Regions from separate parts of the Stenotrophomonas sp. 22LJNL06-5-1 genome, predicted to be linked through region 1. Evidence: predicted binding sites of a transcription regulator. Region 1 holds the regulator's gene; each other region holds the start of a gene.
What was found. The regulator FliA, encoded in region 1, starts transcription of late flagellar genes. The targets are predictions, from matches to a motif close to TAAAGTTTNNCNNNCNNNGGCCGATAA.
Positions count from the first base shown of each region.

Region 2: AC13GF_RS18990 (methyl-accepting chemotaxis protein) is a predicted target of FliA. The motif match lies at 6,235-6,261, and genes of this name have one in related genera.
Region 3: AC13GF_RS01235 (methyl-accepting chemotaxis protein) is a predicted target of FliA. The motif match lies at 7,409-7,435, and genes of this name have one in related genera.

Region 1 is NZ_JBSPUE010000012.1:84,792-94,276, reverse strand. It holds gene AC13GF_RS20495 (chemotaxis protein CheA) at 1-416, opposite strand, end outside; gene AC13GF_RS20490 (response regulator) at 462-827, opposite strand; gene AC13GF_RS20485 (STAS domain-containing protein) at 824-1,132, opposite strand; gene AC13GF_RS20480 (chemotaxis protein CheW) at 1,369-2,448, opposite strand; gene AC13GF_RS20475 (ParA family protein) at 2,445-3,227, opposite strand; gene motD (flagellar motor protein MotD) at 3,232-4,248, opposite strand; gene AC13GF_RS20465 (flagellar motor protein) at 4,250-4,990, opposite strand; gene AC13GF_RS20460 (chemotaxis protein CheA) at 5,092-6,921, opposite strand; gene AC13GF_RS20455 (protein phosphatase CheZ) at 6,924-7,529, opposite strand; gene cheY (chemotaxis response regulator CheY) at 7,529-7,921, opposite strand; gene AC13GF_RS20445 (RNA polymerase sigma factor FliA) at 7,979-8,722, opposite strand; gene AC13GF_RS20440 (MinD/ParA family ATP-binding protein) at 8,719-9,485, opposite strand, start outside.
Region 2 is NZ_JBSPUE010000010.1:59,401-68,885, reverse strand. It holds gene AC13GF_RS19030 (TonB-dependent receptor) at 1-85, shown strand, start outside; gene AC13GF_RS19025 (ABC transporter substrate-binding protein) at 145-861, opposite strand; gene AC13GF_RS19020 (carotenoid oxygenase family protein) at 924-2,447, opposite strand; gene AC13GF_RS19015 (DUF2141 domain-containing protein) at 2,473-2,895, opposite strand; gene AC13GF_RS19010 (sensor histidine kinase) at 3,052-4,152, shown strand; gene AC13GF_RS19005 (response regulator transcription factor) at 4,149-4,787, shown strand; gene AC13GF_RS19000 (VOC family protein) at 4,810-5,181, shown strand; gene AC13GF_RS18995 (arylamine N-acetyltransferase family protein) at 5,247-6,086, opposite strand; gene AC13GF_RS18990 (methyl-accepting chemotaxis protein) at 6,290-8,827, shown strand; gene AC13GF_RS18985 (PepSY domain-containing protein) at 8,905-9,485, opposite strand, start outside.
Region 3 is NZ_JBSPUE010000001.1:270,375-279,859, reverse strand. It holds gene AC13GF_RS01260 (catalase) at 1-1,405, opposite strand, end outside; gene mutS (DNA mismatch repair protein MutS) at 1,601-4,156, opposite strand; gene AC13GF_RS01250 (O-antigen ligase family protein) at 4,496-5,773, shown strand; gene AC13GF_RS01245 (glycosyltransferase) at 5,773-6,765, shown strand; gene AC13GF_RS01240 (barstar family protein) at 6,795-7,187, opposite strand; gene AC13GF_RS01235 (methyl-accepting chemotaxis protein) at 7,467-9,485, shown strand, end outside.

The DNA.
Region 1 (9,485 bases):
GCGGCAGCCGGGGCACTCGCTGCGGCCTGGCCGGAAAGAACCGCTTCCAGGCGCGCCTTCACCGCAGCGACTGCAGCCGGATCGGCAGCCTGGCCGTGTTCGGCTTCGCGCAGCAGGGCGCGCAGCACGTCCACCGAGGACAGCATGGCGTCGACGGCATGGCCTTCAAGTGCCCGCTTGCCGGCGCGCAGCTCATCGAGCAGCGTCTCCAGCACATGGGTCAGGCCGGCGATCGCGTCGAAGCCGAAGGTGCCGGCGCCGCCCTTGATCGAGTGGGCGGCGCGGAACACCGAATTGATGATCTCCGCGTCCTGCTGCCCCGATTCCAGGGCCAGCAGGCCAGCCTCCATCGCGTCGAGGCCTTCGCGGCTCTCCTCGAAGAAGGTGGCGTGGAAGCGTTGCAGGTCCATGCTCATGGCAGTGGTGGTCCGGAAGCGAAGAGGGGGAGCGGTGGCGGGCGATCAGCCCAGCACTTTCTGCACGGTGGCGACCAGCTGTTCCGGATTGAACGGCTTGACCAGCCAACCGGTGGCGCCGGCGGCCTTGCCTTCGGACTTCTTGTCGGCGGCCGATTCGGTGGTCAGCATCAGCAGCGGGGTGAACTTGTAGTCCGGCAGCTGGCGCAGTTCGCGGATCAGCGCGATGCCGTCCATGTTCGGCATGTTGACGTCGGTGACCACCGCATTGAAGCGCTGGCCCTTGGCACGACCGAGCGCGACCGCGCCGTCTTCGGCTTCTTCGACGGCAAAACCGGCCGAGGTGAGGGCGAAGGAAACCATCTGGCGCATTGACGCCGAATCGTCCACCACCAAGATACGTGCGCTCATGCAGCGTTCTCCACAGATTTCAGGTTGTCATGGGTTACGTCCAGGCCCAGGGCCTGGGTGACGCCCAGCAGGCGCGCGGCGTCACGGAAGGTTGCGGTGCAACCGTGGAAGCCGGTGCCCAGGCCTGCCTCGCGGCGGGCCTGCACGAACGCACACAGCACCTGCACGGCGGCCGTGTGGATGCGGGCGACCTGGCTTGCATCCAGGGTCAGCTCGCCTGCCTGTGCCACCAATGGGGCGAGGCGGTTCTTGAGCTCGGCGGTGCTCTCGATGCCGAGATCCCCACCCAGTTCGACAGTGCTCATCGTTGCTCCGGACAAACGGTTCCGTGATCCATAACGGCACCCCGGCAGGGTTCTTTAGGGGAATCGACGCGGTGCGTCGATGCGGTCGCTGTTGAAAAGGGGACGGAGGGGATTAAGTCGCAATCGACCTGGCTCTACTGCAGCCGCCCTCGGCAACGGCGTCCCCGACAGGCACCGCGTCGGCGCAAAGCGTCGAGCCACTTGCGACTTAATCCCCTCCGTCCCCTTTTTCCAGCTCAGCTCAACAACCGTGTGGCATCCAGCAGGATCATCGGGCGCTGGCTGACCCGGGCGACGCCACGGAACAGGTCGTTGGAGATCTGGCAGATGCGCGCGGTATCCGGCGGCTCGATCTGCGAATCGGTGAGGTTGGCGACATCTTCCACCGCCGACACGCGCAGGCCGATGGTCTCGCCGTCTTCCTCCAGCACCACGATGCGGGTCTGTGAGTCGTCTTCGGCGGCCGCCGCGCCAAGGTGCAGGCCGAGATCCATCACCGGCACCACCTGGCCACGCAGGTTCATGATGCCGAGCATGGCCGGCGCGGTGCCGCGCAACGGCAGCAGCGGCACCGGCAGCACCACTTCCTGCACCTTCAGCAGTTCCAGTGCATACGCCTGGGTGCCGCAGCGCAGGCGCAGCCAGCGCGAGGTGCGCTCGCCGGCGCGACGGTTCTGCGGATGCGGGCTGCTGGCGGGCCGGTGTGCCTGTGCCTGCAGTTCCTGCCAGCTGTTCGGACGGTTGCCTGCTGGCGCGTCCACGGCCACGCGCGGTGGCGGGGCGGCATCGGTGCGCGCCACTGGAGCGGGTGCTGCGACTACGGCCGGTGGTGGCGCAGGAACGTCCTCGCCGCCGGCTGCGGCCTCGAACGCAGCCTGCAGGCCGGGGCTGTCAGTGTGGGCCAGGCGAAGGCTGTCGGCCGGATCGGTCTCGTAGATCACTTCGTCCGGCAGATCGTCCCAGGTGGGTTCCGGACCTGCCTTGGCGGCGACCGGGGCAGGGGAGGTCTCGTGGATCACTTCGGCCGGCAGATCGTCCCAGGTCGGTTCTCGTTCGGGAGCGGCGACCGGCATTGCGGCGGCCTCGAAGGCGGCTTCCAGTGCTGCGTCGTCCTCTGCCGGGGCAGCGGCAACAGTCTCCGTTTCGTAGATCACTTCGGCCGGCAGATCGTCCCATGTCGGCTCGCGTTCGGTGTCCGCTGCAATCACCGGGCACGCTTCGTCGCTGGCCGGTGGCGGTGCAACCGGTGGCGCCACGGCGATCGCTTCGCCCAGCAGTTCGTCCAGATAGTCGTCCAGTACGCCGGTGCTGTTCATGCGGCCTGCTCCAGGGCGCGGGCATCCTCGCCGAGGATCCAGTTCAGGGCGCGGCGATAGGCGGCCAGGCCGCGGCCCGGGTAGTCCTCACCAACGCTTGGCAGGGTCAGGCCGGAGGCGTTGCTGATGCGGGTGTCGATCGGAATGGCGTCTTCCCACACGCGGCTGCCATGACGGTCCTGCATGGTGCGCAGTGACTCGTTGCCGGCGCGGGTGCGGCGGTCGAACAGAGTCGGCAGGATCGAGATCGGCAGCGGGCGGCGGCGCGAGCGCTCGACCATCTCGCCGGTGCGGACCATGCCATCCAGGCCATGCAGCGCCAGTGGCTCGGCCTGGGTGGGGATGATCAGGCGGTCGGCTGCGGCCAGTGCGTTGATCATCAGCAGGCCGAGGGTCGGTGCGCAGTCCAGCAGGATGTAGTCATGCTGGCCCTGGTGGCGCGCCAGAGCGTTCTGCAGGGCCAGGCCGAGGCCGGGCTGGTTGGCGCTGCGGCGCTCCAGTGTGGCCAGCGCGGACTGTGCACAGACATAGTCCAGGCCGTGGATGTTGCTGGCATGGCACAGGCTGGAAAGATCGGCCGGCGGGGCGCCGAACAGTTCCAGTACGCCGGCCGGCGGCGGGTCCACCGGCACGCCGAAGGCGCGGCTGAGCGAGGCATGTGGATCGAGGTCGATCAGCAGCACGCGATGGCCGAGCGCGGCCAGGCCGCGGCCGAGGGCGAGGGTGGTAGTGGTCTTGCCGACTCCGCCCTTCTGGTTGGCGACTGCCCAGATGCGCATCGGTTTACTCCTTCATTGCCGGGGGAACGGCGGCGCCGACGCGGCTGCCAGCCGGCACCGGCGGCAACTTCACCGGTGCGATGGGGGAGGTGGGGGCGGTAGCCGGAGTTGCCGCGGCTTGTTCGGTGTCGGTGCTTTGGGTGGCACCGGTGGCTGCGTTCAGGCGCTGGCCAAGCGGGTCCACCGAATGCGAGGTGTCGGCCAGGATGATGACCATCACCCGGCGGTTGCGGTTGCGGCCCTGCGCGCTGTCGTTCTCTTCGCGCGGGCGGAACTGGCCGTAGCCGACCATCGCCAGCCGCGATGGCTGCACGCCCTGGTCGGCGAACAGGTGCACCACGCTGGCCGCACGCCCGGCCGACAGTTCCCAGTTGGACGGGAAGGTGGCGGTGGCAATCGGCACGTTGTCGGTGTGGCCTTCCACGCGCACGCTGTTGGGCACGTCGCGCAGGACCTCGGCCAGGCTGGCCAGGGTCTGCCGCGCATGCACGTCCAGCGCCGCCGAGCCGGTGGGGAACAGGATGTCGCTGTTGATCTCGACTTCGATCCACAGCTCGGTGCGGCGCACGCTGATCATGCCGCGGTCGATCAGCGGCGCCAGTGCGGCAGTGAGGCGGTCGGCGATGCTGTTGAGCTGGCGCTCGGCCCGCGCGATCTGCTCCTGGTTGTGCACCGACACCGGCATGCGCATCTGCGAGGCCATCGATGGCAGCAGGGTCGGGTCGTGCAATGGCGCCGGCGCCGAGGGCCCGATCTTGGTGCCGGACTTGATCACCGAGGGGCTGTCCCAGCCGCCACCCTGCACCTGCTTGTTACCCACCTGCACCGGATTGATCGTGCGCGGTGCGCCCCCGAAGGCATCGGTCAGCGCGTCGGCCATGATCCGGTACTTGCCCTCGTTGACCGAGGAAATCGCGTACATGACCACGAAGAAGGCGAGCAGCAGCGTCATCAGGTCGGCATAGGGAATCGCCCATGCTTCGTGGTTGGCGTGCTCTTCGTGGTGCTTGCGGCGGGCCATGTCAGTGCAGGAAGCCGGAGAGGTTGGTTTCGATGTTGCGCGGGTTCTCGCCCTGGGCGATCGAGATCAGGCCTTCGATGACCATTTCGCGGTCGCGGGTGTTGTGCGAGATCACACTCTTGAGCTTGGCGGCAACCGGCAGGAACAGCAGGTTGGCCGAGGCGATGCCGTAGATGGTGGCGGTGAACGCAGCGGCGATGCCGTGGCCGAGCTTGCTCGGGTCGGCCAGGTTCTTCATCACCGCGATCAGGCCGAGCACGGCGCCGATGATGCCGAGGGTCGGGGCGTAGATGCCCATTGCTTCGAAGACCTTGGCGGCGGCCTGGTCCTGGTGCTCCTGGCTGCCCAGTTCGATTTCCAGCATGTGCCGCATCGATTCGGGTTCGACGCCGTCTACCAGCAGCTGCAGGCCCTTGCGCAGGAACGGGTCCTGCTGTGCTTCCACCTGCGATTCCAGGCCCAGCAGGCCCTGGCGGCGGGCGATGTTGCTCCACTCGACGATCTGCTGGATCAGTTCGCGGCGATCACTGTGCGGCGGGCGCACCACCCAGCGCACGATCTTGAACGCATGCTTGAACACCGCCGGCGAGGTATGCAGCAGGATCGCGGCGACGGTGCCGACGATGACGATCACGAACGCCGCAGGCGACCACAACGACGCCAGGCCGGCGCCCTTGAGGATGCTGCCACCGACCAGCGAGGCCAGGGCGAGAAAGAGTCCAATGAGGCTGAGTCTATCCATGGTTCCGGTATCGGCGTGTATGAATGGGACTTGAGACACCGGTAGATCGCGTACAGACGGTAGTCACAGTTTTCGGGTCGCCGGGGGACGCCCGGCGGGGGTCATCGCAGCCCGTCCACGTCCAGGATCAGGGCCATGCGACCATCGCCGATCAAGGTTGCACCGGCATAACCGCGCAGGCCGCGCAGGGCTTTCGGCAGCGGCTTGATGACCACTTCCTCACGCCCGCGCACCTGGTCCACGACCAGCCCGAAGCGCGCTTCGCCGGCCTGCAGCACCACGATGGTCAGCAGGGGCGAGGCGGCGGGCGTCACATCCAGCCACTGGCGCAGATCGACCAGCGGCAGGGTGTGCGAGCGGCGGTCGAGCACGGCACGGCCATCGAACCAGCCCAGCGACGTGCGCGGCGCGTGCAGCACTTCCATCACGCGCGCCAGGGGCAACGCGTAGACGTCCTCACCTGCCTGCACCAGCAGGGTCGGCAGGATCGCCAGGGTCAGCGGCACGCGGATCAGGAAGCGGCTGCCACGGCCCAGCTCCGACTGGATCTGGATCTGGCCGCTCAGTTCGCGGATGCGTGACTGCACCACGTCCATGCCGACGCCGCGGCCGGAGATGTCGGTGACCTGCTGCTTGGTCGAGAAGCCCGGCAGGAACACCAGATGCAGGCATTCCTCGCTGCTCAGGCGGGCGGCCGCTTCGGGATCGATCAGGCCCTTCTCGCGCGCCTTGGCACGCAGCTTTTCCGGGTCGATGCCGGCGCCATCGTCCTGCACCTCGATACTGACGTAGTCGCCTTCCTGCTGCGCCGAGAGGCGTACATGGCCCATCCGCGGCTTGCCCTGCGCCTCGCGCAGGTCGGGCATTTCCACGCCGTGGTCGATGGCGTTGCGGACCAGGTGCACCAGCGGGTCGGCCAGCGCTTCGACCAGGTTGCGGTCGAGCTCGGTCTCGGCGCCGATCAGCTCCAGGTCCACTTCCTTCTTCAGTGAGCGGGCGACGTCGCGGGCAACCTTGGGGAAGCGGGAGAAGACCTTGCCCACCGGCTGCATGCGGGTACGCATCACCGCCGACTGCAGGCGGGCCGTGGCGATGTCCAGGGTGGACACGGCGCGGTCCAGCTCTTCATCGCGCAGGCGTGCACGCAGAGTCTTGAGCCGATTACGTGACAGCACCAGTTCGCCGATCAGGTTGACGATCGCGTCCAGGCGCTTGGTGTCCACGCGCACCGTGTGTTCGGCCTCGGCCAACGGCTTGGCAGCCGGCTTTGCCGCCGGTGCCGGTGCGGCGGCCGGTCGCGGGGCTGCAACCGGTGCCGGCGCCACGGCAGCGGCAGGCTTGGTGCCCGGTGCGGCGCCACCGTGCAGCTGGTCGAGCAGGGCTTCGAACTCGTCTTCGCTGATCAGTCCGTCGTCGGCTTTTTTTGCCGGCGCGACGGCGGTCGGTGCATTGCCGCCGTGTAGCTGGTCGAGCAGGGCCTCGAATTCGTCGTCGGTGATCAGGTCGCTGCCGCCCGCAGAGGGTGCTGCGGTGGCGGGTGCAGCCACGGCGCTGCCATGTACGTCGAACTGGGCGATCAGGTCCGGCGGCGCATAGCCTGGCTCGGTGCCGGAAGACACGGCATCCAGCATCGACTGCAGGTAATCCAGCGATTGCTGGGCCGCGTCGAAGTGGTGGGCCTGCAGCACCGCCTGGCCGGCGCGGGCGGCGCCCAGCGCTTCTTCAGCGGCGTGGCACAGCTCGACCATGGCGGTGACGCCGAGGAAGCCGGCGCCGCCCTTGAGCGTGTGGTAGCCGCGGAACACCGCGTTGAGCTGATCGCTGTCCTGCGGTGCCTGCTCCAGCGACACCAGCTGTTCGCCGAGGCGATCCAGGATTTCCTGTGCCTCGATGATGAAATCGGCAGTGATGTCGTCGGATACCGCGCTCATGCTTACAGCCCCAGATCCGACAACAGGTCGTCGGCGTCGTTCTGCGAGACCGCGTGGCGGTCCAGTCCCTTCAGTGCCGGCCCGGCCAGTTCCGGGTCGGTGCGATGCTGTTCCGGCGGCAGGCCGAGTGCGCCGAAGCCTTCGTGCACGCGGCGGACGATGCCGACCACGCGACGGATGATCTGCCCGGTCAGGTCCTGGTAGCTCTGGGTCAGGGCGATCTCGGTCAGGTTGTGGCGGATGCGCTCGAGCTGCGCGTCCTGGCCAGGCTGCAGGCCTTCGGCGCGCAGCTGTTCGGTCAGGCTGCGGCATTCCTCGGCCAGGTCCAGGGTGCGGTGCGTGGCCTGTTCGGTCATCGCCACCACGTGGTCCAGGCGCGCGCAGGCATCGTCCAGTTCGCCGGCTTCGCTGGGTACGGTCGGTAGTTCACCCAGCGCCTGTCCCAGTTCGCGGGCCAGCCGCGAGAGGCCGCTCATCATCGGCTGCGTGCGCAGCGCGACCAGTCCGTCGATGCGCTGCCGCCAGGCGGCCTCGTCACCGGACTCCAGTGCGTCCAGGGCTTCCTGCAGGCGCAGGGCGAGGGCGTTCTTGTCGACCGTGGTATCCATCAGGCGCTGGCCGCCAGGCGTTCGAAGATCTTGCCGAGCTTCTCTTCCAGCGTCTGCGCGGTGAACGGCTTGATGATGTAGCCGTTCACGCCGCTCTGGGCGGCTTCGATGATCTGCTCGCGCTTGGCTTCGGCAGTGACCATCAGCACCGGCAGGGTCTTCAGCTTGGCATCGGCACGGATCGCCTTGAGCAGCTCGATGCCGGTCATCACCGGCATGTTCCAGTCGGTCACCACGAAATCGAACGGCTGGCTCTGCAGCAGCGACAGCGCGGCATGCCCGTCCTCGGCTTCGGCGGTGTTGGTGAAGCCCAGATCGCCCAGCAGGTTCTTGACGATTCGACGCATGGTCGAGAAGTCGTCGACGATCAGGATGCGCATGTTCTTGTTCAAAGCAGAATTCCTTTGTTGTTCATTCCGGACGGCCGGGGGCAGCCGCCTCGGGGATGTTCATTCTTCGAGGCCGGCGTCGGCAGCCTCGAACAGCTTCAGCCGGCCACGCAGGCGCAGTACCGCCTGGCCGTGGATCTGGCAGACCCGCGACTCGCTCACGCCGAGCACCGCGCCGATCTCCTTCAGGTTCAGTTCCTGCTCGTAGTAGAGCGAGAGCACCAGCTGTTCGCGCTCGGGCAGGTGGCCGATGGCCTTGCCCAGCTCGCGGCCGAACTCGCCGCGCTCCAGCACCTGCTGCGGGGTCGGACCACCCTGGGCCACGGTGTCCAGCTCGCCCTGGTCCTCGATGCGCGATTCCAGGCTCAGCACCTGGCCGCGGGCGGCGTCTTCCATCAGCCGCAGGTACTCGGGCAATGGCATCTCCATCGCGGCGGCCACTTCGGTGGCGCTGGCGGCACGGCCACTGCTCTGTTCCAGGCGGCGGATGGTGGCGGCGGCATCACGTGCACGGCGGTGCACCGAGCGCGGCACCCAGTCGCCACGGCGGATCTCATCGATCATCGAACCGCGGATGCGGATCGAGGCGTAAGTCTCGAACGAAGCACCCTGGTCGGCGTCATAGCTGCGCGACGCTTCGATCAGGCCCATCATGCCGGCCTGGATCAGGTCGTCGACTTCGACGCTCGCCGGCAGGCGTGCGGCCAGGTGGTGGGCGATGCGCCGCACCAGGTCCGAATGCTGGGCGATGACCTCGTTGGCCGCCGAGCGCTGGACTTCCCTGTACTGGGCTGCGCCTTTCATGCGGCCACCCCTCGCTGCTTGAGGATGCGTTCGAGGAAGAACTCAACGCCGCCGCGCGGTTCGGTCGGCGCCTGCCAGCGTGCGGTACGGCGCGCGATCTCGGTGATCGCAAGCGCGGCCGGGCTGGACGGGTAGGCCTTCACCACCGGCTGCTGGCGCTGCACCGACAGGCGCAGCCAGTCATCCTGCGGCACGCAGCCCAGGTAGTTCAGCGAGACATCGGCGAGGAACTTCTCGCAGACGCGGGTCAGCTTCTCGTACAGCACGCGGCCCTCGTTAGGGTCGCGCACCATGTTGGCTACCACCTGGATGCGGTCCACACCGCGCTCGCGCGACAGCACCTTGATCAGCGCATAGGCGTCGGTGATCGAGGCCGGCTCGTCACAGACCACCACCACGGTGTCCTGCGCGGCCTGGCAGAAGGTCAGCACGCCATCGGTGATGCCGGCGGCGGTGTCCACCACCATGATGTCCAACTCGCGCTCGAGTTCGGAGAACACGTTGACCAGGCCGACGTGCTCGGCCGGGGCCAGTTCGGCCATGTGGCGGCGGCCGGACGCGGCCGGCACCACCAGCACCCCGTTCGGGCCTTCGACGATGACGTCGTCCAGCGTGCAGCGGCCGGCGACCAGGTCGGCCAGGGTAAAGGTGGGATTCAGCCCCAGGATCACGTCGATGTTGGCCAGGCCGAGGTCGGCGTCCAGCAGCAGCGTGCGCTTGCCCATGCCGGCCAGCGCCACGGCCAGGTTGGCCGAAACGTTGG
Region 2 (9,485 bases), on a different contig from region 1:
CTACCAGGGCAGCCCGCGGCGTCCGCTGCAGGTGGAGTACTACGGTCGCCGCGCGCAGATCGGCCTGAAGTACCTGTTCCAGTAAGCTGTACCCGCGTTCTGTAGCGTCGAGCCACGCTCGACTGCTTCTGCTCGACCCTACAGTCACCGGACCAGCGTAACCGCCTGCCTGGCACGCGCGAACGCTTCCTCCAGCAACGGGCCTGCCTTGATCGCCTCCACTGCGTGAAACAACGCCTGCAGCGCGTCGGCCGGGCGTGAGGCAGGCGCCGCCACCGCCTGCCGGATCGCGGTGAAGCGGTCGGTCAGCACGCGGTGGCCGGGATGCGTCTGCGCCCAGGCCACCAGCGGCTGGCGCACGCCGGCCGCGGCATCCAGACGCTGCTGATCGAACAGGGTGATGGCCGCCGCCGAGGTCTCTGCCCGCTCGATCATGGCGTGGCGCAGTTCACGGCTCAGGAACAGGTCATAGGCCGCGCCACGCCCCACCGCGATGCGCAGCCCCTCGCGGTCGAGGTCGGCCACCTGCTGCGCAGGGCTGTCCTCGCGAACCAGATAGGTGCCTTCGATCTCTACGTACGGGGCACTGAAGGCGATGCGGTCGGTACGTGCCGGATCGATGGCCAGGAAGGCCAGATCCCAGCCGTCTTCGCCTGCTGCGGCGACCACCGAGGCTGCGGCCTCGTGGCAGGTGAAGCGTGCCTGCACCCCCATCCGTTGCGCCAATGCGGTAGCCAGTTCCAGCGAGGGGCCGCGCGGTGAGCGCGCATCGCCCTGTGCCAGCACCGGGTTGCCCAGGTTGATCGCCACGCGCAGGAAACCGTGCGGTGCCAGCGTACTTCGATGGTCGGCCAGGGACATGCAGGACTCCACGGGGCAGGGGAGGCCCAGCATGCCAACAACGGTGTCCGCGTGGCGTGGAGTCAGCCGCGCGCGGCAAAGGTGCCGTGGAAGCCCAGTGGCACCGCATACGGCAGCCAGGCCTGTGCCAGCGGGCCGTCATCCACATGGCGCGCATCCAGCACGGCCAGGCCGCTGCGCTTGTTCACCGGGTCGAGCAGGGTGCCGATCAGCCAGCCGTCATCGGCGTTGCGGCTGCCCGGACGCGGTACGAACACATGCTCTTCGGCCATGATGTCCGCCCCGTAGTTCCACAGCTGGCGGCGCCCGTGCGCGATGTCGAACGCGGCCACGGCGTTGAAGTACGGCGCAGTGGCCGTGCCGTCGATGGTCGGCGCATACAGCCGTGCGCCACGTGTGTTCGTCGAGCGCGGGTCGAACAATGGGAACTCCACCGCGCTGATGCCCAAGGTCTCCCAGCGGGCCTGTCCACGACGCAGGTCCAGATGCAGCTCGACCAGGCTGGCGCCACTGTTGGCCGCATGTGCGCCGTCACCGGCCATCGCTTCCTTCATCGGCGAGCGTGCTTCTTTGATGTCGTCATGCCGTACTGCGCGAAGCACGATGCCGCCATCGCGGATGAACGCGTCGCCGAAGTGGTAGATCGCCGCGAATGGAGCCTCGAACCATTGCGCCTTGTCCGGCGCATCCTTGGCGACCACCGCGATGCGCACAGGACGCTGCGGTGCGAACTGCATGCGCTCGAAGAAGCTGCCACCTGTGCCGGTGAAATCGAACGGCATCATCACGAACACCAGGTGCTGGTCGGTCAACGCGAAGGCATGCAGGTAGCCATGCTCGGGTGTTTCGATCACATTGGCGCTGCGCAGCTGGCCGTCCGCACCGATGTGCCAGACCAGCAGGCCATGGCCCCCCATCAGGCTGATCGAGCCGAAGTTCCAGAGGCTGCCGTCGCGGTCGCGCAGCGGGTGCGCCGAGAACGGCAGCGCCGCCAGGTCCGGACGCCAGGTGACCGGGCCAAGCGTCTGCAGCGAATCGGGGTCCACTTCGAACGCCGAACCGGATTCGCACAGGGCGAACAGGCGGCCATTGATCATCGTCACCGAGGTGTTGGCCACGTTGGCATCATCGTTGTTGCGTACCGCCAGCGCACCGGGAACGCTGGTGCCGGCAGCCGGATACTGGAAGCGGCCGGCCTTCTGTTCACGGGTGAATTTCGGCGTGGCGACCATGCGCCCGTGATGGGTCAGGCTGCCATCACCATTGAAGCGCCAGCCATGCACCATGCCGTCGCCGTCGAACCAGTGGTCGTAGCGGAAGCCATCGCGCTCGGTCCACGCCGGGCCGTTGCGGTACAGCGTACCGGCCAGGCCCGACGGCAGCTTTCCGTGCAACTGCACGGTGGCCGGGCCGAGGCTTTCGCTGCCGACGCTGCGCCAGCCGAGCAGCCATGGGTGTTCCTGCATGCCCTGCGCGAACCGCGCCGGGTCGCCGGCGAAGGCGGGAGCGCTGCGCAGCGCGGTGGCGCCCAGGGCCAGGCAGGCACTGCTGCTGAGCAGGGTACGAAGGAAGCGGCGACGGTCCATGGTGGCCTCGGGTCTGGATGCGGAATCAGCGCAGGGTGATGTCGATGGCGGTGCCAGCGGCCGGCACGTCGACGCGTGCTTCGTCGAAGGTCGGCTTGCGCATCACCTGCGGGTTGTTGCTGAAGCCGTAGCCTTCCACCGGCATGCCGACCAGGTTGGTGTCGAGCTTGCCGTTGTCGTTCTCGTCGTGGGTGAGCAGCACGGCATAGCTGCCGGCCGGCACGCCCTTGAACGTGAAGTGGGCGCCGTCGCCGCTGGGCGCCGCCTGCTGGGCCTGCACGGGCCTGGCCTTGCCGTCCCAGGCGGCAGCGCTGTCGACCAGCGCAACGCGCAGGGTGCCGGTCTGCGCGCGGACGTCATGCACGGTCACGGCTAGGTCGGCGGCGTGGGCACTGCCGGCCAGGGCCAGGGTAGTCAGGGCGGTGCTGAGCAGGGCGGTACGGATCATGGCAGTGGCTCCGGAAGTGTGTGTGGCGGTGTGGAGCCAGTCTGCGTGGGGCGCTGCACTGGGTTCAGGGCCAGTGGTCATCGATTCGACGTGCCAGAAGTCACTTTCTGCGCCGGACCCATTGCCGCCGGCGTGCGCGGCGGTCAGCATCTGGCCATGCCCAGCCTGTTCCGTCATCTGTTGCGTCCCCTCAGCCTTGCCGGCCTGGTCACCGTGCTGGCGGTGGGCCTGTCGTTCGCTGTACAGCGCAGCGGTGCCGGGCTGAGCCTGCTGCTGCTTGCCGTGTTCCTGCTGCTGTTCGTGGTGCACGGCTGGGCGTCGGTGCCATCCCGCGTGCGCGCCGTCGCGGCGGTGTTGCAGGCGTTGCTGGCGGTAGTGCTGGTTGCGCTGCAGCCGCGTACTGGAACCGCTCCGGTGCTGCTGGTGGTGCTGGTCGCACAGCTGGCCGAGCACTGGCCGCCGCGCTTCGTGCTGGGCGTTGCGCTGCTGGCCAACCTGGCGGTGTATGCCGCGCTGCGCCACAGCGGCTTCAGCCAGCCGCTGCTGGTGGTGCTGCTCTATGGCGGCTTCCAGGCCTTCGCCGCGTTGACTGCACACTATGCCCGCAGCACGGCGCTGGCCCGCGATGACCTGGCCCGGGTCAACGCCGACCTGCTGGCCACCCGCGCGCTGCTGGCCGACAGCGCACGCGATGCCGAGCGCCTGCGCCTGGCGCGCGAACTGCACGATGTGGCCGGGCACAAGCTCACCGCGATGCGGCTCAATCTGCGCGCCCTGGCCGCTGACCCTGCGCTGGCCGGTCGCGAAGGGCTGGTGCTGGCGGAACAGCTGTCTGGCGAACTGCTGGCCGATATCCGCCAGGTGGTGCAATCGATGCGCGATGATCGCGGCCTCGATCTGGCCACTGCACTGCATGCGCTGGCCGCACCCTTCCCACGACCGAAGCTGCAGCTGCAGATCGGCGACGGGGTGCGCGTGGCAGACCCGTTGATGGCCGAGACCGTGCTGCGGCTGGTGCAGGAGGCCCTGACCAACGCCGCCCGCCACGGAAATGCAGACACCGTGTGGCTGATGATCAGTGAAGAGGATTCCCAGTTGCTTATCGATATCCGCGATGACGGCCAGCGCGCCGAACGCATCCGCGAGGGCAATGGCATCGCCGGCATGCGCGAGCGCCTGGCGGCCGTACAGGGGCGATTGGAGTTGGCGCGAACCGCGCAGGGCGGCATGCATCTGACCGCGCGGTTGTCGGCATGAGTGCGGCCAAGATCCGGGTGGCGCTGGCCGATGACCAGGCGCTGGTGCGTGCAGGCCTGCGTGCGCTGCTGCAGGGGCTGGGCGTGGACGTGGTGGTGGAGGCTGAGGAGGGCCAGATGCTGCTGGACGCGTTGGCCGCCCAGCGCGTGGATGTGGTGCTCAGTGACATCCGCATGCCCGGGATGGACGGCATCGAGGCAGTGCGCCAGCTGCGCGCGCGCGGCGATGCCACGCCATGGCTGCTGCTGACCACCTTTGATGAAAGTGATCTGCTGCTGCGTGCCAGTGAGGCCGGCGCACAGGGCTTCCTGCTCAAGGATGCGGCACCCGCAGACCTGCGCGAAGCGATCGAGCGCGTCGCCGCTGGTGAAACCCTGCTGCTGCCGGTCAGCACCGAGCCGGTGCGCGCCCGTTACCGCTTCCACGACGAAGCACCGCCCACCGATACCTTCGGGGAACGCGAGGTGGCGATCCTGCGCCTGTTGGCCGGGGGGTACAGCAACAAGGAGATCGCACGCAGCCTGTTCCTGGCCGAAGGCACGGTGAAGAACTACGTGTCCGCCATACTCGATAAGCTGGGCACCCGCGATCGCACCCGTGCGGTGCTCAAGGCGATTACCCTGCGCATCATCTGAGTGGACCGAGCAAGGAGTGCCAGTGAACCCGATCCTGCATGTGGAAATCCCGGCCAGTGACCTGGACCGTGCCATCACGTTCTACCAGCGGTGGCTGCAGGTCGCGGTGGACGAACCTATCGTGCTGCACGACTGCCGGATGGCCTACCTGCCGTTCTCCGATGAGGCCGCCGGTGCCAGCATTGCGCTGGTGCACGGCGCGGACTACCGGCCCTCCGAGCAGGGTGCGCGCATCTACATCGGCGTCGATGACCTGGATGCGAGCCTGGAGCGTGCACTGCAAGCCGGAGCTGAGCTGTGCTTCGGACCCGCCGATGCGGGTGACTGGCGCGTGGCCGAGATCCGCGACAGCGAAGGCAACCGGATTGCGTTGCAGGCGCGCGCAGCTCTGTAGAGCCGAGCCCACGCTCGGCTGCTGTTGGCCCAGCCGCTCCAGCTCAGCCGAGCATGGGCTCGGCTCTACAAGAGCGCGGCGCGCGAGCGCTGCAGCCAGTCATTGATGGCCGGGTCCAGTCGCGGATCGTCCGGCAACTGCATGCCGAAGCGCTGTTGCAGCACCTCACGCACATCACCCACATCATGCAGCGGGCGCTTGTCCGGTGCCTGGCCAGGGCGGTACTCGGTGTAGTTGCCGCTGCCGATGGTACGGCGCCAGTCCGGCCCGGTCAGCGATGCGCGCAGCTGGCCGGGGAAACTGGAATCGGGATGGGTGCACACGTACCAGTTGCCCACCACGTTGTCGATCGGTGCCGGCGCCTGCAGGTCGAACCGATACATCTCCCGCCAGCCATCGTTGGACTCGGCCGACAGCACGAAATCACCCTCGCCGGGCAGGCGCTGCAGCAGATAGCGTTCGTGCGGCGTGGCCTGCGGCTGCGGATCATGCAGGCGCAGCGGCACGGTCGGGGTCAGGCTGCCGAACCCGGCATCCACCAGCCAGTCATCGCCATCCACCTGCACGCGTAGCAGCAGGTGGGTACGCGCGGTCAGTTCGCCGTCCTGGGCGGCCAGCAGTACGCGCGCGCTCAATGGCTGCGCGTCAAAGCCCAATGCCTGCAGCAGCGCCAGCAATCCGCCATTGAGTTCGAAGCAGTACCCGCCACGGCGGTCGTCAAGCAGCTTGCGTTGCACGCTGTCCAGGTCGATCGGCACCGCATCGCGCAGCAGGCAGCTGAGGGTCTCGAAGGGCAGCAGTGCGTTGTGGCGCTGCTGCAGCAGGGTCAGGCCGGCCAGGGTCCGCGGTGGCGGCGCATCCAGCTGCAGGCGCTGCAGGTAGCGGGGGACATCGAGCGTCGTCATGGAGGCACCGGGCGGGGGAGGGGCGTCCACTGTGCTCCCCCAACCGGGGTTGAGGTCAAGCACGGCGGCAGTGTCATGCCCCGGTCGCCTGCACCCGGTACAAAGGCCGCGTCCACCAGCGATGGGGGGACGCAGACGAAGAAAGCGCTAAAGTTGTCCTGAATCCGGCCGATACAGGTGCGTCCTTCCGCCTGGAGTCTGTCATGTCGGCCGTTGTCCCCCACCTCCGGTCCCTGCGCACGCGCCTTGCTGCGTTGCACTCGGCGTCCCCCGGGCTGCTGCGCTGGCTGCAGCCACATCGGCTCAGCGTGGCCAACAAGCTCAAGGCCACACTGTGGATCTGCGGCCTGGGCCTGGTGGCGATCGCTGCTGTCTACGCCTGGACTGGCCATGCCAACGCACTGGCTGCGCGCAGCCAGGCCAGTTACCAGCGCGGCAGCGATCTGGCTGCCAGTCTGTCCACGCGGGTGGCCGAAGCGCGTCGCCTGCAGACCCAGTATGCACGCAGTTTCGATGATGCCGACCGCGCGCAGCTGTTGGCCACGCAGAAGGCGTTGCAGACCGATCTGCAGGCGCTGCGCGCGACGCCGATGGATGCTGGCCGGCGCAAGGCCTTGCAGGCGCTGGCCGAGGCTGCCGACGCGTTCTCGCAAGGTGTGGCCGCCCTGTTCGAACGGGTCGACGAGATGGGCCGTGGTGATGCCGGCCTCGCCGCGCAGCTGCAGCAGGCCGCTGACACCCTGCAGGCGCAGGTGGATGTGCAGCAGCGGCCCGCGCTGGCGCTGTCCCTGCAGAAGATGCGAAGGCAGGAGGCGCTGCTGCTGCTCGACGGTGATTCCACCCACGCCGACCGTGCCAGCGAGGAAAAGCTGCCGTTCGACCTCGCGCTGGCGGGCCTGCCTGCGGATGTGCAGGACACCCTGCGCACCGGGATGGAGGCATATCAGGCCGCATTGCTGGGGTATACCGCTGCCCGCGTCGGCCTGGATGTGGAAGCGCAGTCGCTGCTGGATACCGCTGCTGGCGTAGCGCCGGCGTTGGCTGCCTTCCAGCAGGCGCAGGTGGCGGCGCTGGCCAAGGCGCAGGCGCGCCAGCAGGCCGGTGCGCGCACGATGAGCGTGCTGTTCGCACTGACCCTGCTGCTGGTGGCCGGCGTGCTGATCACCAGCCTGGTGCTGGTGCTGCGTGCGGTGCGCCAGCCGATCCAGGACACCCTGCGTTTCGCCAGCGACATCGCCGACGATCGCCTCGACACCACCTTGCGCGTCTACAACGCCAACGATGAGATCGGCCAGCTGGCCCAGCGCCTGGTCGACATGCAGCAGCGCCTGCGCGCGCGCATCGAGACCGAGCGTGCCGTGGCGCGCGGCAACACCCGTGTGCGCCAGGCATTGGACAGCGCACAGGCTGGCTTGATGGTGATCGATGCCGAAGGCCTGGTGGCGTACGTCAATCCGGCGCTGCTGGAGCAGCTTGAACTCCGGCTTGAAGATCTGGTGGGGAGCGATGCGGTACGCCTGCATCCGGCACTGGCCAGCCTGACTGGCGTGCGCCAGCGCGAGGAGCGCGAGATCGGTCATGCCGGCGTCCGCTACCAGTTGATCGCCAATGCCATCACCGACGAAGGGCATTTCCTCGGCGTGGCAGTGGAGTGGCGCAGCCGCGCGCTGGAAACGCTGCTGGAAACCGAAGTGGCAGCACTGGTCGACGCCGCCGCACATGGCGACCTGCACGGCCGCATCGTGCTGGAGGGAAAGCAGGGTTTTGTGCGTACGTTGTCGACCAGCATCAACCGCTTGCTGGCCACCTTCGAGACCAACCTCGGCGATCTGCAGGCGCTTCTGGCTGCGCTGGCCCGCGGCGACCTCAGCGTACGCATGGAGGGTGAACTGCAGGGCGTGTTCGCGCGCATGCGCGATGATGCCAACGCCACCGTCGCGCAACTGGGCCGCATCGTCACCCGCATCCAGCAGGCGGCGTCCAGCCTCGATACCGGCGTTGGCGAGATCGTCGCCGGTCATCATGACTTGTCACAGCGCACCGAGCAGCAGGCGGCCAACCTGGAAGAGACCGCAGCGTCGATGCACGAGCTGACCGACACCGTCGGACGCAATGCCGATGCTGCGGGCCGTGCCGACGTGCTGGTCAAGGGCGCGGCAGCAGTGGCCCAGCGCGGAGGCGAGGCCGTTGGCCAGGTGGTCGCGACCATGCATGGCATCAGCGAGGCCTCGCGGCGGATCGGCGACATCACCCAGCTGATCGACGGCATCGCTTTCCAGACCAACATCCTCGCGTTGAATGCTGCGGTGGAAGCCGCGCGCGCGGGTGAGCAGGGCCGCAGCTTCGCCGTGGTGGCCGCAGAAGTGCGCCTGCTGGCACAACGCAGCGCGGAGGCGGCCAAGCAGATCAAGGGCTTGATCGAGGATTCGGTGGCGCGTGTGGGCCAGGGCAACCAGCAGGCCGAACAGGCCGGCACCACGATGGGCGAGATTGTCGGCAGCGTGCAGCAGCTTGCGGATCTGCTGGCCGGTATCCGCAGCGCGTCGCAGGACCAGCATGCCGGCATCGCCCAGGTGAACCAGACCATCGTGCAGATGGAAGCCAGTACCCAGCGCAACGCCAGTCTGGTGGAAGAGGCTGGTGCTTCTACGGCGCAGATGCAGGCGCAGGTGCATGCCCTGGCCGAAGCGGTGGGCGCGTTCCGTCTGCAGTCGATGCCACAGGCGCGCGCTGCGGCCTGATCCTGCTCCGGTAGTGCCGGCCGCTGGCCGGCACGCCCCTGATCATGCCGGCCAGCGGCCGGCACTACCCTTGTGGCTCAATACACGTCGCGCCGGTAACGCCCGTTCTCCAGCAGCGTTTCCACAACCTCATCGCCCAGCGCAGCGCGCAGCACCTGGTCCACGCCTTCGGCCATGCCCTGCAGCGAGCCGCAGACATGAATCACCGCGCCACGCTGCATCCATTCGCGCAGCGCGTCTGCGGCTGCATGCAGGTGATCCTGCACGTAACCACCTTCGCCATCGCGCGAGAACGCCAGGTCCACCCGCGCGAGATGGCCATCGGCCTGCCACGCTTCGATCTCATCGGCGAACAGGAAGTCGTGCGCGCGCTGGCGTTCGCCAAACAGCAGCCAGTGCCCGTGCTCACCTGCATGCGCGGCTTCGCGCAACAGGCTGCGCAGGCCCGCGATGCCGGTGCCATTGCCGATCAGTACCATCGGCGCACCGCCAATGCGATGGAAACCGGGGTTGCGGTGCACGCGGGCCACGATGCTGGCACCAACCGGCGCATGCAGCGACAGCCAGCCCGATCCCAGCCCGGCACGACCCGACGGGTCATGTACCAGGCGCACCACCAGTTCCACCACTTCATCACTCGTGGAGGAGGCGATGGAGT
Region 3 (9,485 bases), on a different contig from region 1:
AGCTGCGGAACAGGGCACCGGGCTGGCTGAAGTAGTCGGCGTCGTCCTCACGGAAATTCCAGAAGTCGGCGTCGCCGCGGATCTTCATCGGCGGCTCACGGTACTGCGGCTGTTCCTGCCACTGGCCGTAGCTGTTCGGCTCGTAGTGCGGCAGGCCGCCGTAGTTGCCGTCCACGCGCATCGCACCGTCGCGGTGGTTGCTGTGCACCGGGCAGCGCGCGGCGTTCACCGGAATCTGGTGGTGGTTCACGCCCAGGCGGTAGCGCTGCGCATCGGAATAGGCGAACAGGCGTGCCTGCAGCATCTTGTCCGGCGACGGGCCGATGCCCGGCACCAGGTTGCTCGGTGCGAACGCGGACTGCTCAACGTCCTGGTACCAGTTGACCGGATTGCGGTTCAGTTCGAACTGGCCCACTTCGATCAGCGGGTAGTCGCTCTTCGGCCACACCTTGGTCAGGTCGAACGGATGCACGCGGTAGGTTTCCGCCTCCAGCTCCGGCATGACCTGGATGAACAGCTTCCACTTCGGGAAGTCGCCCTTCTCGATCGCGGCGAACAGGTCGCGGCCGTGGCTTTCGCGGTCATGGCCGACCAGGATCTGCGCCTGCGCGTCGGTCAGCGATTCGATGCCCTGCTGGCTGACGAAGTGGAACTTCACCCAGAAGCGTTCGCCGTCGGCGTTGGTGAAGCTGTAGGTGTGCGAGCCGAAACCGTGCATGTGGCGGAAGCTGCGCGGAATGCCGCGGTCGCTCATCACCACGGTCACCTGCATCAGGGCTTCGGGCAGCAGCGTCCAGAAATCCCAGTTGTTGCGCGCGCTGCGCAGGTTGGTGTGCGGGTCGCGCTTGACCGCCTTGTTGAGGTCACCGAACTTGCGCGGGTCGCGCAGGAAGAACACCGGCGTGTTGTTGCCGACCAGGTCCCAGTTGCCTTCCTCGGTGTAGAACTTCAGCGCGAAGCCGCGGATGTCACGCTCGGCGTCGGCGGCGCCACGCTCGCCGGCCACCGTGGTGAAGCGGGCGAACATCTCGGTCTGCTTGCCGATTTTTTCGAACAGCTTGGCGCGGGTGTACTTGCTGATGTCGTGGGTGACGGTGAAGGTGCCGTAGGCGCCCGAACCCTTGGCGTGCATGCGGCGTTCGGGAATGATCTCGCGGTTGAAGTTGGCCAGCTTCTCCAGCAGCCACACGTCTTCCATCAGCAGCGGGCCACGCGGACCGGCGGTCTTGCTGTTCTGGTTGTCCACCACCGGCGCGCCGAAGGCCGTGGTCATCGGGGTGACCGGATCGTCGCCGTGCTTCTGCTTGGGCGTGGTGCTCAGCTCGCGCTGCTGCTCGGCGCCCTGCTCCGGCGACGGGGCGCTGTGATACGGGCACTTGGCGTTGTTGTTGTCGGACTGGCTCATCGGCTGGCTCCTGGTGGCGGTGAAGACGTGGGAGAAACATCTTCACTCGACTTTAGCTATGGCCAGATGAAATGAATAATCGAATGATCCATTCAGGTTGATAGATTCTGTCAATTGAAACGCAGAATAGGATTTGCAGAGTCTTTCAACGGGCCTCCCGCAAGGTGGGCGGGAGGCCATGGGCGTGCGCCGCGGTTACAGCAGCGCCTTCAACCGGTACAGGGCTTCCAGCGCCTGCTTCGGCGTCAGTTCGTCCGGGTCGATTGCCGCCAGCGCGTCCTGCGCCTTGCTCGACGGTGCCGCGAACAGGCCGAACTGCTGCGGTGCATCCAACGCCTGCGGCGCCAACTCGGCGGCATGGCTTTCACCGCCACGCTGCTCCAGCTCGGCCAGGCGACGGCGTGCCTGCGCTACGGTGGCGCGCGGCAAGCCGGCCAGTGCCGCCACCTGCAGGCCGAAGCTGCGGTTGGCGGGGCCATCCTTCACCGCGTGCATGAACACCAGCGCCTCACCGTGCTCGACCGCGTCCAGGTGCACATTGGCGATGCCGCTGCGGCCACCCTCGTGCTGCTCGTCGGCCAGCGCGGTCAGCTCGAAGTAGTGGGTGGCGAACAGCGTGTAGCAGCGGTTCTGGTAGGCCAGGTGACGGGCCACCGCGTCGGCCAGGGCCAGGCCATCGTAGGTGGAGGTGCCACGGCCGATCTCATCCATCAGCACCAGCGAATGCGCGGTAGCGTGATGCAGGATGTAGCTGGTCTCGGCCATTTCGACCATGAAGGTCGATTGCCCGCGGGCGAGGTCGTCACCGGCGCCGATGCGGGTCAGGATGCGGTCGATCGGGCCGATCAGCGCACGGCTGGCCGGCACGAAGCTGCCGATGTGGGCCAGCAGCACGATCAGCGCGTTCTGCCGCATGTAGGTCGATTTACCGCCCATGTTCGGGCCGGTGATGACCAGCATGCGACGGTCCAGATGCAGGTCCAGATCATTGGGTTCGAACGGCTGCTCGCGTACCGCCTCGACCACTGGGTGGCGGCCGCGCTCGATCTTCAGGCACGGCTCGGCCTGCAGTTCCGGGCGCGCCCAGTCCAGCGCCTGCGCGCGTTCGGCGAAGGCCGCCAGCACATCCAGTTCGCTCAGCGCGGCGGCACACTGCTTCAGCGGTTCCAGCTGCCCGCCAAGGGTATCCAGCAGCTGCTCGTACAGGTACTTCTCGCGCGACAGCGAACGGTCGCGCGCGGACAGCACCTTGTCCTCGAACGCCTTCAGTTCCTCGGTGATGTAGCGCTCGGCATTGGCCAGCGTCTGGCGGCGGGTGTAGTGCACCGGCGCGCGGTCGGACTGGCCCTTGCTGATTTCGATGTAGTAGCCGTGCACGCGGTTGTAGCCCACCTTCAGGGTGGCAATGCCGCTGCTTTCGCGCTCGCGCTGTTCCAGGTCGACCAGGAACTGGTCGGCGTGGGTGGACAGGCGGCGCAGCTCGTCCAGCTCTTCATCGAAGCCATCGGCCAGCACGCCGCCATCGCTCAGCTTCAGCGGCGGCATCTCGGCGATGGCGCTGGCCAGCAGCTGCGCGCATTCGTCGTGTTCGCCCAGCGCGGCATGCAGGGCCTGCAGGCGCGGTGAATCCAGCGGCGCCAGCACCTCGCGCACCGCCGGCAGCAGGCCCAGGCCATCGCGCAGGGTGGAGAAGTCGCGCGGGCGCGCCGAACGCAGTGCGACGCGGGTGAGGATGCGTTCCAGGTCGCCGAGGCGACGGAACTGTTCGCGGATGTCGGCGTCGCTGCCGCGATCGATCAGGGTTTCCACCGCATGGTGGCGCTGCACCAGCACTTCGCGCAGGCGCAGCGGGCGGTGCAGCCAGCGCCGCAGCAGGCGGCCGCCCATCGGCGTCACCGTGCTGTCGAGCACGCCCAGCAGGGTATTGCGGGTATCGCCGTCTACGCGCGTATCCAGTTCCAGGTGGCGACGGGTGGCGGCATTCATCGCGATCGCCTCGCCGGCGGTTTCCATCGCGATTGAGGTCAGGTGCGGCAGGCGCTGCTTCTGGGTTTCCTCGACATAGCCGAGCAGGGCGCCCGCGGCAGCGGTCGCGCGCGGCTTGTCATCGATGCCGAAGCCGCTCAGGTCGTGCAGCTTGAAGAAGTTCAACAGCTGGCGGCGGCCGCTGTCGGCGTCGAACAGCCACGGCGCACGGCGGCGCACGCCGGTGCGCTGGCGCAGGAACTCCGGCCAGTTCTCTTCGTCGGGCACCAACAACTCGGCAGGTTCCAAGCGCGCCAGTTCGGCTTCCAGCGCGTCGTCGGTTTCCACTTCGTTGACCAGGAAGCGGCCACCGGCCAGGTCGGCCCAGGCCAGGCCGTAGCCCTGCTTCGTGCGCGACAGCGCCATCAGCAGGGTGTCGCGGCGTTCATCCAGCAGTGCCTCGTCGGTGACGGTGCCCGGGGTGACGATGCGCACCACCTTGCGTTCGACCAGGCCCTTGGCCAGCGCCGGGTCGCCGATCTGCTCGCAGATCGCCACCGATTCGCCCAGCGCCACCAGCCGTGCCAGGTAGCCTTCATAGGCGTGCACCGGCACACCGGCCATCGGGATCGGCGCGCCGCCGGAGCTGCCGCGCTGGGTCAGGGTGATGTCGAGCAGGCGCGCCGCCTTGCGGGCGTCGTCATAGAACAGTTCGTAGAAGTCACCCATGCGGAAGAACAGCAGCAGGTCCGGGTAATCGGACTTGGCCGCGAAGAACTGCTTCATCAGCGGGGTGTGTTCCTTGGACGCCTTGGCGTTGCTGGTGTTGTCTTTTGTATCAGTCACTTGGGGCGTTTCGCGTCTTGGCAGGGCGTCGGGGCGTGGCCACGCGCAGGCATGGCCGGAGAGGTCATTAGTGTAGCGACCTGGGGCGGTCGATGATCCGCGGCACCCGCGCTGGGCCCGGGGGCTGTCCATGCGCCAACGCCTGCGCCCCTGCGCTGGCACTTTGGTTGATTTCCCCAGGGGCCCACGGTAGTGTCAGCCCCGGCGATTTCCGCCAAGCGGCCTCCATGGAAACCGGGGCGACTTATCCCCGGGCGGGCGTTGATGGAAAGAACAAGCATGACTGCAGCCTGCATGGCCGCCGAACCTCGTTACACCTGGCGTACCGTCCTGCTGAGCATCCTGGTCGCCATCGTTCCGCTTGCCGGCTCCGCACCCTATACCTTGCTGAAGGCGGTGCTGCTGCTGGCCCTGCTGGTCACCGGCGTGGTTCTGATCCGCCGCCAGCCCGATGTCCGCCTGCGCTACCGCATCGCCCGGTTCATCGTGATCGTCTGCTTCCTGCGCCTGGCCTATGCCTTCTACAGCATCCTCTGGCACGGGCTGCGCTGGAACGAGCTGGATCTGCCGGCGCAGACACTGCTCTACCTGGGTACCGCTGCCGTGTTCGCCACTGCGCTGGACTGGCGCCTGATCTGGAAGATCTTCGCCGTGTCCACCCTGGTCTTCGGCGGGTCGTGCATCGTGCAGCACCACGTGATGGGCCTTGAACGCGCGCACGGTTTCAGTGGCGGCGAATGGACGGCCATCGAGTTCACCATGGTGACGCTGTGCATGGCGTTGTTCTCGGTCATCCGGTTGATCCAGCCCAATGTGCATCCGGCCGAACGCTGGCTGCACGGCGTGGCCATCGCCGTCGGCGTCTACGGTTCGATCCTGGCGCAGAGCCGCGGGCCGATCCTGGCGTTCATTCCCGCCATGCTGATGGTGATTGCGGTGCACGTCCGGCGGACCCGGCGCTGGCGGGGGGCACTGGCCTTCGTCGGTGCCCTGGTCATTGGCGTGGTCGGCGCCACCTCGGTGCTGAACCACGAGGTGATCCAGCGCTTCGGTGAGGTCAGTGGCGAGATCTCCGGTTTCAACCAGGAAAACGAGGTCGGCTCGGTCCGTGAGCGCATCGCCATGTGGGGCGTGGCGGTCGACGCCTTCGCCGAGCATCCCGTGGCGGGGGTGGGCCTGAACCAGTTCGGTACCTATGCACGTGAGGGCATCGCCCGCGGCGAGGTGTCCGAGTCGATCTTCCGCTACAACCACCCGCACAACGAGTACCTGGAAGCGGCGGTGACCGGTGGCGTGCCGTTGCTGCTGATCATGCTGCTGGTCTTCATCCTGCCCGGCATTCATTTCGTGCGGCGCCTCGGCCACGCCGACGACATCACCGCGATGATCGCCACCGCCGGACTTGCCGTGGTCATCGTCTATGCGCTTTCGGCGTTCACGGACAACGTGTTCTACCGGGCGATGCCGCATTCGTTCTATTTCTACCTGGTGCTGGGCTTCATGCTGGCGACCGCCTTGCCGGCGCGCGATCTGCATCGGCCAGGGAGTCCGTCCTGATGGCGCATATCCATCTGCTGGCCGCCGACAACCAGCGTGGCCTGTCCCATGACATCCAGGTGATCGAGCGCTCGTTGCAGCAGCTCGGGCACACGGTGACGGTCAGTCGCCTGGACGCGGTGCGCAATGGGGGTGCCTGGAAACTGCGCGGGATGCGCCTGCGCAGACTGCTGGCCTCGTGGCTGAGCCTGGGGCGCACGCCGGCCCGGTTCGACATCAACATTTCGCTGGAACATGTCCGGCCGGCAAGCTTCGGACTGGCCGAGGTCAATCTTCTGATTCCGAATCCGGAATGGGTGTCCGCACGCAGCCTGCGGATCCTGCCGCGGTTCGATGCGTTGCTCACCAAGACCGAAGAAGCCACGCGCATCTTCAACGCGCTGGGCATGCGCGCGCTGGAAGTCGGTTTCTGCAGCCGTGACCGCTACGACCCGGCGGTGCCACGCAGGCCGCGCAGCTTCCTGCATGCGGCCGGTACCAGCCGCATGAAGGGGACGGCTGCACTCGTCAATGTCTGGAAGCGGCACCCTGAATGGCCCTTGCTGACCATCCTGCGCGGCGGCCCTTCGGACGAAGATGAGGGCGGTGCCGCGAACCTGCGGATCGTCCGCGAGCGGCTGCCCGACCAGGAGGTGCAGCGCCTGCAGAACGAACATGCGTTCCACCTGTGCCTGTCGCAGACCGAAGGCTGGGGCCATTACCTGGTGGAAGCGATGAGCTGCGGGGCGGTGGTGATCACCTGCGACGGCGCGCCGATGAATCAGATGATCGACGACAGCCGCGGCATCCTGGTTGCCGCGCACGAGGGTGAGCCCTGCCATCTGTCCAGGACCTGGCATGTGGATGAGAAGGCGCTGGAACAGGCCGTCGAGCGCGCGCTGGCGATGGATGAGGCCGAGTGGACCCGGCTGGGCGCCAATGCACGCGCATGGCACCTGGCCAGCGAAGTGGCGTTCCCGCGCCGTCTGGGCGAGGCCCTGGCCAAGGTCTGAGCGGATGGGGGCTGGTCGCTGCAGCGCGCTCAGCCAGGCACCAGGGTGATCTGCGGATGGCTGCCGAAGATCTCCATGACGATCTCGAAGTAGGTCTGTCCCTGGCCAAGCGCCAGTGCCGTCAACTGAGCGTGGATGGCCGGACCATTGAACCTGCCGCCCTGATCGAGTTTCGACTGCAGCCAGGCGCGCGTGGTCTCGCGGCCCAGTGCCTCGCGGCTGTGGGCGATGTCACGCCATACCACCGTGGCGGTGGCATGGCCGGCGAGAGCGCCGTAGCCACCGTGAAGCAGGTCATCAAGCGCGTCCAGGCTTGCGCCCAGCAGCCAGTCTTCGTCGGCCATGAACACGCGATTGATTTCCACGTAGAGGCTGGCGATGTCGTTGATGGACGCGCCTTCGATGTGCAGGATCCGTGTCATCTGCAGACTGTAGCCCGCCCGGGCGGCGCTTGTATCCGGCGCAGATAATCTAGGTCGCTTTGGATGGGGGGCGTGATTATGGTGTTAAACCTGCGTGATTTTCATCGGGCGCTGGCGTGTCAGCGGTATTCGATAATGATATGGCGCCATTATCCATCGCTGCATTTTCTGACTGCCTGCACAGTTCCATATATTTGGATCGGTCCATATATAAAGTCCCGTAAAGTTTCCCTCCGCTGCGCCGCCATCGAACGTACGGCCACGATCAAGGGAATTGAGATGCTTGCCTTACGTAATCTCCGTGTGGGATCCCGGCTTGGCGCCGGCTTCGGTCTGCTGCTGCTGTTCATCATGGCCATCGTTGGCCTGGTGCTGTATGGGAATCAGCTGAAATCCGCCCAGTTCGAGAAAGTGGTGGACGTCAACATGGTGAAGATGCGTTTGTTGAATGACATGCTTGATACCAACAACGCGGTGCTGATGCATCGCCGCCTGATGGTGATCAAGCAGGGTGACGAGTTCGACAAGGATTACCAGCGTGCCCAGGAGTTGTCGCGGACCTATGACGGTATCTGGGCCAAGTACATCAAGATTCCGCGTGACGCTACCGGCGATACCCTGGTCGCGCGCATCGAGGCGGCCCGCAAGGCCACCGATGCATCAACCCAGCAACTGCATGAGCGCATGAAGGCGGGGGATTTTGATGGGGCCGCGAAGGAGCTGCTGGCCGAGCACGGTCTGGCAACGGCCTGGAATGAATCCATTTCGGCCCTGCTGCGCCACCAGGAGACACTGACCGAACGCAGCCGCGAAGAGTACCGCGCAACCGAATCGTGGACCGGCACGCTGTCGATCGCGTTCGGAGCACTGAGCCTGTTGCTGGGGACGTTGGCGGCCTGGGCGATCACCCGCAGCCTGACCCGCCCGCTGGAAGGAGCGGTGAAGCTGGCCGACGGCATCGCCAGTGGACGCCTGGACAGCAGCATCGACGCCACCGGCAACGACGAGGTGACCCAGCTGCTGAAGTCGATGCAGCGCATGCAGGCACAGTTGCAGTCAGTGATGGCGGCACAGGGCGAGCTGGCCCGCCAGCACGATGCCGGCAGCCTCAGCTACCGCATGGACGAGAGCGCGTTCCCCGGCGACTACGGGCGCATGGTGCATGAGACCAATGCGCTGGTTGGATCGCACGTGCAGGTACAGAACCGGTTGATCGAAGTGATGAAGCACTACGCACGCGGCGATCTGTCGGTGGACATGGACCCGCTGCCCGGCGAGAAGGCGGCGATCACACAGGCGATGGACGAAACCAAGTCCAGCCTGTCGGCGATCAACAGCGAGATCCGCCGGTTGGCGACAGCGGCCGCGGCAGGCGACTTCAGCCTGCGTGGTGATGAAGATCGCTTCGCCTACGATTTCCGCGACATGGTGGCAGGGCTCAATCGCCTGATGCAGACCACCGACGAGAACCTGGTGCAGGTGTCGACCCTGCTGCAGGCCATCTCGCGCGGCGACCTGACCGTGCGCATGCAGGGTGATTTCCATGGCGTGTTCGCGCGCATGCGTGATGACTGCAATGCCACCGTCGATCAGCTCAAGCAGATCGTTGGCCGCATCCAGAGCAGTGCTTCCAGCATCAACCTGGCAGCGGGTGAAATCGCCTCGGGCAACACCGACCTGTCGCGGCGTACCGAACAGCAGGCGGCAAACCTGGAAGAGACCGCAGCGTCGATGGAGGAACTGACCTCCACCGTAAAGCAGAACGCCGAGCATGCGCGGCAGGCCAACCAGCTGGCCATCGGCGCGCATGGTGTCGCTTCGCAGGGCGGTGAGGTGGTCGGCCAGGTGGTCACCACGATGTCGGCCATCGAAGCCGCGTCGAAGAAGATCGCCGAGATCATCTCGGTCATCGATGGCATCGCCTTCCAGACCAATATCCTCGCGTTGAACGCGGCGGTCGAAGCTGCGCGTGCCGGGGAACAGGGCAGGGGCTTTGCCGTGGTGGCCAGCGAGGTGCGTACGCTGGCGCAGCGCTCGGCGGGCGCGGCCAAGGAGATCAAGGGCCTGATCGAGGATTCGGTCGGCAAGGTCGCCGACGGCTCGGCGCTGGTCCGCCAGGCCGGCACCACGATGGGCGAGATCGTGGCCTCGGTGCAGCGCGTGACCGACATCATGGCCGATATCTCTGCTGCCTCGCAGGAGCAGAGCTCGGGCATCGAACAGGTCAACCAGGCGGTGGTGCAGATGGATGAGACCACCCAGCAGAATGCCGCGCTGGTCGAAGAAGCCAGTGCTGCA